2 regions of the Arthrobacter sp. D5-1 genome follow, and region 2 is predicted to be linked to the other one. Evidence: predicted binding sites of a transcription regulator. Region 2 holds the regulator's gene; the other holds the start of a gene.

Region 1 (4,964 bases), 240 kb from region 2:
CGGTTGGCGCCGTGGACGCCCTGCGTGATGCCGATGTGGTGTTCTACGACCGTCTGGCCCCGTACCAGGAGCTGGCCGACCTGACCTCGGCCGAACTCGTGGATGTTGGCAAGCAGCCGGGCCTGCACAAGGTGACCCAGCGTGACATCGAGAAGCTCATGGTGGAAGCTGCGCTGCTGGGCAAGAACGTGGTCCGGCTCAAGGGCGGCGATCCGTATGTATTTGGCCGAGGCGGCGAGGAAGTGGCCGCCTGTGTTGCGGCAGGCGTCCCGGTGCGGGTGATATCCGGTGTCACCAGCGCCATCTCCGTTCCCGCCGCAGCCGGGATCCCGGTCACGCACCGCGAAGTCAGCCACATGTTCACCGTAGTGTCCGGCCATGCCCCCTTGACCGAGAAGGAACACACCCACCTTGCCGGACTTGGCGGCACGATTGTGGTCCTCATGGGCATTGGTACCCTTCCCCAGCTTGCAGCAGGGCTGCGCCGGGCAGGCATGGACGCGGACATGCCCATGGCTGTGGTGGAACGTGGCTACCGCCCGGGGCAGCGCACCACCATCGCTGATCTGGGTACGATCGAAACAGCTGCCACAGGCTGCAGCAACCCGGCCGTGCTGGTCATCGGCGAGGTGGTCCGGGTGGCTGAAGCCAACCGCAACCATGCAGAAGCATCCGCTGAACTGAGCCGCCTGGCGGCTTCGCTCCTTGAAGCCTGAAGGTAAAAACACATGACTGTTGCACGCGCCATCGAAGTCCACGACGCTACTGCCGCTCCGGAGGTTTCCGAAGCCGTCGACGCCCCGCTGGACGGATTCCGAATCGGCGTCACCTCGCACCGCCGCTCCCGTGACCTCATTGAGGCACTGGAGCGTCGCGGAGCCAGCGTGTTGCACGCCCCCGCTTTGAAGATCGCCCCTGTGCAGGAAGACATGGTCCTCATCGAGGACACCCGCACCATCATCGCGGCCAAGCCGGACATCTGCATCGCCACCACCGCCTACGGCATGCGCCGCTGGTGCGAAGCCGCCGATTCCTTCGGTATCGGCGAGCAACTCCTGGAAACCCTGTCCGCCTGCCGCATGTTCGTCCGCGGCCCCAAGGCCCGCGGTGCCGTGCGCGCTGCAGGACTTGCCGACGTCGGGATCAGCAGTGACGAAACCACCGCCACGCTGGTGGATATGCTGCTGGTCGAGGGCGTGCGCGGCAAAACGGTCGCCGTGCAACTGCATGGATACACCGATGTCCGCCAGCTGGAACGGCTGCGCATGTCCGGCGCCACGGTCCTGACCGTGACCCCGTACCGTTGGGTGAAGCCCGACGGCGAAGACAAGCTGCCGCGCCTGATCGAGGCAGTGGTGGGCGGCAACCTGGACGTACTGACGTTCACCAGCGCTCCGGCCGTAGACGCCATGTGGAGCACAGCTCACGAAATGGGCCTGTACCGCCAGCTCATCGAAGCCCTTAAAGGGCCCGTCACTGTTGCCGCTGTTGGGCCGGTCACCGCACTACCACTGGTCGACGCCGGGCTGACGCCACTGATCCCGGACCGTTACCGCATGGGCGCACTGATCCGTTTGGTGACCGAACACTTGTCCCTTAACCATGTACGCCGGTTGGAGACCAAGAGCGCCACGATCGAACTGCGCGGGCGCTGCCTGCGGATCAACGGTGAGGTGGTGGACCTGGCACCGGCTCCCCTGCTGCTCCTGCGGGCACTGCTCGGCGCGGGCGGAGCGGTACTGTCCCGGGAAGCGCTCTCGGACCTGCTGGACCTGCGCGGTTCTGTGCATGCCCTGGACATGACGGTCAGCCGCCTGCGTTCCTCGCTGCCGGACGGCAAGCTCGTGGAGACCGTCGTGAAGCGCGGGTACCGGCTGCGCGCGTAGCCTCCCTGTCTCTACGAGGTGGCGGCTCCCACGTCAGGCCGCCTTTACCAAGGGAAGTTCATCCCAGTTGGTGGTGTACCGGGGGCTGAGCATGTCGCGTTTCATGGACCAGTCCGGTCCTCCCTTGATTCCAGCGTGCCCCAGACCTATGGAGCCGCGGCCGTACCGCTTGCTGACTTGCTCCAGCAGGGGGCCGATGCCACGCTCTTCGTGCCGGTTCTCGAAGATCTCCAGGGGCTTCTGGTTGCCGCTGGGACGGAGGTCAGTGACCATGATCCCGGCCTTGGCATACCTCACGCCTTCCTGGATCCTTGGAACCAACGCATGCGCTGCCTTGGTCAGCAGCACGGGATCCGAAGTGGGCATGGGCAGTTTGACGTTAACGGTGGGAAACGACTTGTCGTTGGGGTTGTAGACCGATGTGGCAGCAAAGGCCGTCAACAGCTTTGCTTGGAGGTCATGTTTGGCCAGCCTGGCACTGGCCATCTGTCCGTAGATACTGAGCACCTGCCGCAGCTGCGCCGCCGTCGTGATCGGCGTGGAAAAGGAGCGGGAGAAGATCAACTGGTCCCTCCCGATCCTTTCCTCCTCCATCGGGATGCACGGGGTACCCTGCAATTCCAGCACCGTGCGCATCATGACGATGGAGAACTTGTCCCGCAAAGCCACTGGGTCAGCCCGGACCAGGTCCAGGATGGAGAAGATCCCCATGGCATTCAGACGTTTGGTCAGCCTGGTGGCAACACCCCAGATCTCCATCACGGAGAGCCGTGCCATGAGTGCTTCACGGTGGGCTTCTGGAATCGAGTCCCACCGGCACACTCCGTTGAAGCCCGGATTGTGTTTGGCCCATTTGTTGGCCAGCTTGGCGAGGGTCTTGGTTCTGGCGATACCTACGCAGACCGGAACCCCCACGTGCCGTTGGCACGCCGCTTTAATGGTGCGTCCCAACTCCAGCAGCTCTTCGGGCTGCCCTTTCACTCCGAGAAACGCCTCATCAATGGAGTAGACCTCCTGCCACGCCGAGTAGCGGGCCAGGAGCTCCATGACACGGGAGCTGATGTCCCCATACAGTTCGTAGTTGCTGGAGAGGGCAATGAGCCCCCATTCCTTGGCCCGTGGAGCAAGTTTGAACCATGGCTCCCCCAGCCCGATCCCCAGCTTCTTGGCTTCCGGAGACCTGGTGACTGCACAACCGTCGTTGTTGGACAGCACGATCAGCGGCTTGCCCTCCAGCGAGGGATTGAACGCACGCTCGGCCGACGCATAGAAGCAGTTGATATCCACGTGGGCGATCTCCTGCATCTGATGCATGAGTGCTGGCTTGGACATCGTCCTCCTCCTCCGTTCGGCCTTAGCACGCACGCTGCTGTTCCCCTGCAGGACACGCCGCGCATTCGAACATATATTCGAATACCTTTACTGTACTGCCACGCACCGACAAGACGGCTTCGGCCTGACCGCCGACAAGAATGCCGCCGGTTTAGTGAGCGGCATCAATCAGATAGTTACACTGCGGGTGAGCGGCGTTCGAGCAGGAGTGTGTCGCGCCACTGGCCGGCGGCGGGACCGTAGGTCATGCGGGCGATGCGGCTCCTGTGTCCAATGACCCGGAAACCGGCGGATTCGTGGATCCGGAGGCTGGACTGGTTCTCCGGGAAGACGCTGGATTGGATAGTCCACACCCCGTCGCGCTCGGTGGAGTCGATGAGTGCCTGCAAAATGGCTTTGCCCAGACCGAGGCCGCGGGCTTCGGCCGCCACATAAATGGAGTGTTCGACCACGCCCGCGTAGGCAGGCCGGGACGAGACGGCGGAGACGGCGGCCCAACCCAGAACACCCCGTCCGGGCGCTTCGGCGACGATCCGGTGCGCCTTCAACCTGGAGGTGTCGAAGGATTCCCAATCGGGAGCCTTTTCCTCAAAGGTGGCGTGCCCCGTCTCGATGCCTTGCTGGAAGATGCGCCGGACAGCGGGCCAGTCGCCTTCCCGCATGGGCCGGACATCAAAATCACGCCTCATAGGGCAGTGAGGACTCCGGCGACGTCATCCAGGGCTCCGGGGACCAGCGAGTAGTACGCCCAGGTGCCGCGCTTTTCGCGATGCAACAGACCGGCCTCGACCAGGATCTTCAGATGGTGGGAGACGGTGGGTTGACCCAGATCCAGCGGTTCGGTGAGGTCGCAGACGCAGGACTCACCGCCGTCGGCGGCCTTGACGATGGAGAGCAGGCGCAGCCGGTTGGGATCCGCCAGCGCTTTGAACACGATGGCCCGGCGCTGCGCTTCTTCAGCACCAAGGGCTGGGGTAGCTGGCGGGCAGCAGATGGTCTGCGTGTCCGGTTCGAGCAAGGGCAGCGAGGTCATCTACCTATTATGCCGCAACATTGACATTCATCAATGTTTAGGCCGGGGGGACTACTGCTTGGCCGCTTCTACGGAGTGAGGGATGACAACGTCGGCGGCGGCCCGGCCGGCATGCGGGAAAAGCAGGAGCAGGATTCCAACGCCAACAGCCGCACCGAGGACCTGGACGGCGAGGAATGGTGGGACGGAACCCGGCGCAATGCCAGCGAAAGTGTCGCTGAAGATACGGCCGATGGTCACGGCCGGGTTCGCGAACGACGTGGAGGACGTAAACCAGTACGCAGCGCCGATGTAGGCACCTACAGCCGGGGCGGCCAAAGCGCCGCGTTTGGTGGCCGCAAGGGAGAAGATCAGCAGGACCAGACCGGCAGTCGCGACCACCTCGGCCAGCAGATGACCCGCCGTTGCCCGCCCCTTGGTCGAGATGGACGTACCCACCTCAAACATCGCGTTCGCCAAGACACTGCCACCGATGGCACCGGCAATCTGGGCCAGGACGTAGAGGCCGAGGTCCGGCAAGGACAAGCCGGATCCGCCGCGCCGTCCGAGGAACCAGTCCACCATGGAGACAACCGGGTTGAAGTGGGCGCCACTGACCGGCCCGAACATCAGGATCAACACCGTCAGGCCAAGCACCGTGGCCGTGCTGTTTTGCAGCAACTGCAGGCCTGTGTCATTGGGCGAGAGCTGGGCTGCGGCGATTCCGGAACCAA
Region 2 (4,964 bases):
GGACACTGTGGGGTTTGTCCGTTCGTTGCCGACCCAGCTGATTGAAGCCTTCCGCTCCACCTTGGAAGAAGTGGCGGACGCAGACCTGATCCTGCACGTAGTGGACGCCTCGCATCCTGATCCCGAAGGCCAGATTGCTGCTGTCCGGGAGGTCTTCACAGAGGTGGATGCCCGCAAGGTGCCCGAGATCATCGTCCTGAACAAGGTTGATGTCGCGGATCCCTTCGTCGTTGAGCGCCTGAAGCAGAAGGAACCGCGTCATGCGGTTGTTTCTACACGCACTGGCCAAGGCATCGCCGAACTGCTGGAAGACATCAGCCGGTCCATTCCCCGCCCGGGGGTGCGCCTGGAGCTTCTCATTCCCTACGACCGCGGCGAAATGATCAGCAAGCTCCACAGCTCCGACTCGGAAATCCTCACCCTCGAGCACGAGGAAAACGGGACCCGTGTTGTTGTCATGGTCCGCGAAGGACTGGCAGCCGAACTGGAGCCGTTCGTCACCAATGGTTGAGAAGGTGGCGGCGGACGCCGTCGAGTCGTTGGGGGAGAAGACCACCCTCGAGTTGTTGGACCGGGCTGTTGCCGGCATGGGCGGTCAAAGCCGTACCGGGCAGCACGAGATGGCCAAGCATGTCACCAGGGCCATCGAGACCGGGGAGCACCTGCTGGTCCAGGCGGGAACGGGAACAGGTAAGTCCTTGGCGTACCTGATTCCATTGATCGCGCATTCGATGGACAGCGACAAACCGACTTTGGTGTCCACCGCCACCTTGGCACTCCAAACACAGATTGTTGGCCGCGACCTTCCCCGGCTGTTGGAGACCATCAACCCGGCCCTTGAACGCCCCGTCAACGTGGCGCTCGTCAAGGGCAGGGCCAACTACGTCTGCCGGCAAAAACTCGAAGGCGGGTTCCCCAGTGAGGAACCGTCCGAGGGTCAGCTGTTCTCCCTGGGCGAGGACACCAGTGTCCCGCACTTTGCGGCGTCCATGGGGGGACCGCAATCACAGCTGGGCAAGGAAGTGGTCCGGCTTCGCGAATGGGCCGAAAAGACCACTACCGGCGACCGTGACGAACTCATGCCCGGCGTCACGGACCGGGCTTGGCGGCAAGTCTCCGTGACGTCCATGGAGTGCCTCGGCGCGCAGAAGTGTCCCCTCGCCGAGGAGTGCTTCAGTGAGTTGGCCCGGTCCCGCGCAGGCGAAGCCGACGTCGTTGTCACCAACCATGCCATGCTGGCCGTCAGCGCCTTCGAGGGGCTGGCTGTGCTGCCCGAATACGACGTCGTGGTAGTGGATGAGGCCCATGAACTGCAGGACCGGGTGACGGGCGCGGTGTCAGGCCAGTTGTCCGTGGCCATGGTCCATGCGGCGGCGTCGAGCGCGCGCAAGCACACGGCCATCACGGTGGATGCCCTCAACGCGGCCGCCGATCGTTTGGATATGGCCATAGCGGGCGTGCCCAATGGTCTTCTGCCCAGTGGGCTCAATGACGAACAGCTCGACTGTTTGGACCAACTGAGGGAAGCCACACGCGCAGCATTGTCGGATTCGAAGACGGATTCTTCCAACGCGGTCGACGGCGGCAGGCAGCTGGCGCGTTCACGGCTCATGCTCATTCTGGAGCTGTGCGAGCGGATGCTCGCGGCCAAGGAGAACCGGGAAGTGGTGTGGTTTTCCCGCAACAGTACGTTCGATCCCCAGCAGGGATACTCGCAACCCGACGAGACCGCTCCGGCCCTGATCAACATTGCGCCCCTGAGTGTGGCGGGACGCCTGCGCGAAGGTCTCTTTGCCGGTCACACAGTGGTGCTGACTTCAGCTACCCTGGCCATCGGCTCGGCTTTCGAACCGGCTGCAGGTGGCCTTGGACTGATTGGCGATGGAGCGCCAAGCTGGACCGGGATCGATGTTGGCTCGCCCTTCGATTACCCCAAGCAGGGTGTGCTTTACGTGGCCAAGCACTTGCCCAAGCCTGGCCGTGGAACTTCGCCCGAGGCCCTGGATGAGTTGGAAGACCTCATCCGCGCTTCCGGTGGGGGAGCGCTGTGTCTTTTCTCGTCGCGGCGGGCGGCTGAGGAAGCCGCCGATGCCATGAGGCTTCGTCTCGACGTCAGTATTCTCTGTCAGGGTGAATCCACCATGGCCGCATTGGTGAAGCAGTTCGCCGACGAGCCCGATACCTGCCTCTTCGGCACGATGTCGCTGTGGCAGGGTGTGGATGTCCCCGGTGGTTCGTGCCGCCTTGTGGTCATAGACCGAATCCCGTTCCCGCGTCCGGATGACCCGTTGATGACTGCCCGCTCTCGTGCCGTGGCACAGTCGGGTGGAAACGGATTCATGGCCGTGTCAGCGACCCACGCCGCCATTCGTCTGGCCCAGGGGGCAGGCCGGCTCATCCGTTCCACCGGGGACAAAGGGGTTGTAGCGGTCCTGGACTCCCGGCTCTCAACAGAGCGCTATGGGGGCTTCCTCAGGGCAGCCCTGCCGCCGTTCTGGGCGACGACGGACCGAACCGTGGTTCGGGGCGTCCTGGAGCGTCTGGGCCCGGCCAAAGCCTCCTAGAGGGAACGCAGGACCGACACGACCTTGCCCATGATGGTGGCTTGGTCGCCGAGGATGGGTTCGTACTGGGTGTTCTGCGGAAGAAGCCAGGTGTGCCCATCGCGCTGGCGGAAGGTTTTGACGGTTGCTTCGTCGTCCAGCAGTGCTGCCACGATGTCTCCGTTGATGGCGTCGTTCTGCCGGCGGACAACTACCCAGTCGCCGTCGCAGATCGCGGCATCGATCATCGAGTCGCCGGCCACCTTCAGCATGAAGAGTTCGCCGTGCCCTACGAGTTGCCGGGGCAGGGCAAGCACGTCCTCCACGGTCTGGTCAGCAAGGATGGGGCCGCCGGCAGCGATCCGACCAACCAGCGGGACCATGGCAGTATCGCTGGCGCTGGCAAGCTCTGTGACGGCAAAGCCACCCGTGCTGCGGAGCGTAGTGGGTGCTTCCACTCCCGGAATGGTTCCGCCATCGAGGGTCAACGGCATGAGGACTTCCATGGCCCGGGGACGTTTGGGATCGCGGCGGAGATATCCAAGCTTCTCCAGCTGGGAGAGCTGGTGCGTCACGCTCGACAGGCTTGCCAGGCCCACGGTGTCTCCAATTTCGCGCATGCTGGGCGGATAACCGTTGTCATTGACGGACCGCTGGATGGTTTCCAGGATCTTCTTCTGACGGACAGTCAGGCTCTTGGGACTCTTTTGAGGCTGCTGGCTCCGCAGGGGTGCCCCGCCGCCGGTGGCTTTCGCTGCCATGTTCGCCAATGCCTTTCCATTCCGCCCGGAGTGAGCCCGGGGTCGTCGGGTCTACAAAAAATGTCAGACCCTCCTGTTCCACTGAAACAGTGCTGTTTCTTCACTCAAACGTAGGGCAGCCACAGGCGTTTATCAAACATTTGTTCTAGCGAGTCTCGACACCGTTCGTTGATAAGTGCTAAAAATGTCATAGCAAGGTTCGAATATGTGTTCTATAAACCTGATGCTGACGCCGGCTGTTCGAACGAAGTGTTCGAACTGACGGAGTTGGGCAGGGGAACACACAGAATTGGCAGCCATGTACCGGGACCCGGCGCACGGCAATAGCTCAGAAGGGCTCAGCTCATGTCCGCAATCACTACGTTCGCTGATTTCCGCACCACCCAGGCGCCTGCGCGTCTGCGCCTGACCCGACGGGGACGGATGGTCTTCTTCGGTATCCCGGCGATGCTGCTGGTGGCTGCGCTGCTGAGCCTGGCTGGATTTATCACGTCACCGGCCAAGGCTTCGGATTCCCAGGCGCAACTCCAACCGCCCGTCGCTGTCACTGTTACGGTTCAGCCGGGACAATCGCTGTGGGGCATCGCCGGAGCCGCTGCTCCTGAGCGGGATCCCCGCGACGTGATTGCGGAGATCATCCAGCTCAATGACCTCCGTGGCGGCCGTATCCAGCCGGGTCAGCAACTGTTCGTGCCCGCAAATTAGTACGTTGCATGCCCGCATGAGCCGGCCACCCGGCGTCACAGTTAGTCGGCAGTCCCGGCGGCCCCTTAAACTGTGGTGGTGAGTGACCAGCTTGAGCGACTTAACCGACTACCCCTTCGGACCAACCTGCGTGGACTGAGCCCTTACGGTGCTCCGCAGCTTGACGTCCCCATTTTGCTCAACGTCAACGAAAACACCCATGGCGTCCCGGCTGATGTGCAGGCAGCCATCACAGAAGCTGTTGCTGCTGCGGCCACGGGGCTCAACCGCTACCCGGACCGGGAGTTCACGGAACTTCGCCAGGCGCTGGCCGACTACCTTGGTCACAATCTTTCCCCGGACAACATCTGGGCAGCCAATGGCTCCAATGAGGTTCTGCAGCAGATCCTCCAAGCATTTGGCGGACCCGGCCGGAAAGCACTGGGATTCCCGCCCACGTATTCCATGTACCCGTTGCTGGCCAGCGGCACGGATACCGAATACGTCCGCGGAGTCAGGGCTGACGACTACGGCCTCGATGCTGCCTCCGCCGCTGCACAGGTCCGGGAGACAGGTGCCAACATCGTGTTCCTGTGTTCACCCAACAATCCCACGGGAACAGGTCTGGGGCTGGATGTCGTTGAGGCTGTTTATGAGGCAGGCGAAGCCAGCCAGGCAATAGTGATCGTGGACGAGGCTTACCACGAGTTCGCACACGACAATACCCCGAGCGCCCTGACCTTGTTGCCGGGACGCGAGCGTCTGATCGTTTCCCGCACCATGAGCAAGGCCTTTGCCCTTGCCGGTGCCCGACTGGGCTATATGGCTGCTGCTCCCGAGGTCACGGATGCCATCCGGCTGGTCCGGCTTCCGTACCACCTGTCCGCTGTTACCCAGGCAACCGCCCTGGCTGCGCTCAACCACCGGGAGGCCCTCATGGCCGACGTTGAGGACATTAAAGTCCAGCGCGACCGGA

What was found. Region 2 encodes LexA, which represses DNA repair genes until DNA is damaged. Its sites were predicted from a motif close to TCGAACANNTGTTCGA; they were not measured.
Region 1: the regulator LexA is predicted to act here: its motif matches at 3,284-3,299, upstream of AYX22_RS07485 (Y-family DNA polymerase).

Annotation. Positions count from the first base shown of each region.
Region 1 is NZ_CP014571.1:1,611,676-1,616,639, reverse strand. Features, by position in the region: gene cobA (uroporphyrinogen-III C-methyltransferase) at 1-716, shown strand, start outside; gene AYX22_RS07490 (uroporphyrinogen-III synthase) at 729-1,886, shown strand; gene AYX22_RS07485 (Y-family DNA polymerase) at 1,920-3,218, opposite strand; gene AYX22_RS07480 (GNAT family N-acetyltransferase) at 3,395-3,907, opposite strand; gene AYX22_RS07475 (metalloregulator ArsR/SmtB family transcription factor) at 3,904-4,251, opposite strand; gene AYX22_RS07470 (MIP/aquaporin family protein) at 4,303-4,964, opposite strand, start outside.
Region 2 is NZ_CP014571.1:1,851,722-1,856,685, forward strand. Features, by position in the region: gene hflX (GTPase HflX) at 1-511, shown strand, start outside; gene AYX22_RS08485 (ATP-dependent DNA helicase) at 504-2,564, shown strand; gene lexA (transcriptional repressor LexA) at 2,561-3,304, opposite strand; gene AYX22_RS08495 (LysM peptidoglycan-binding domain-containing protein) at 3,650-4,009, shown strand; gene AYX22_RS08500 (histidinol-phosphate transaminase) at 4,088-4,964, shown strand, end outside.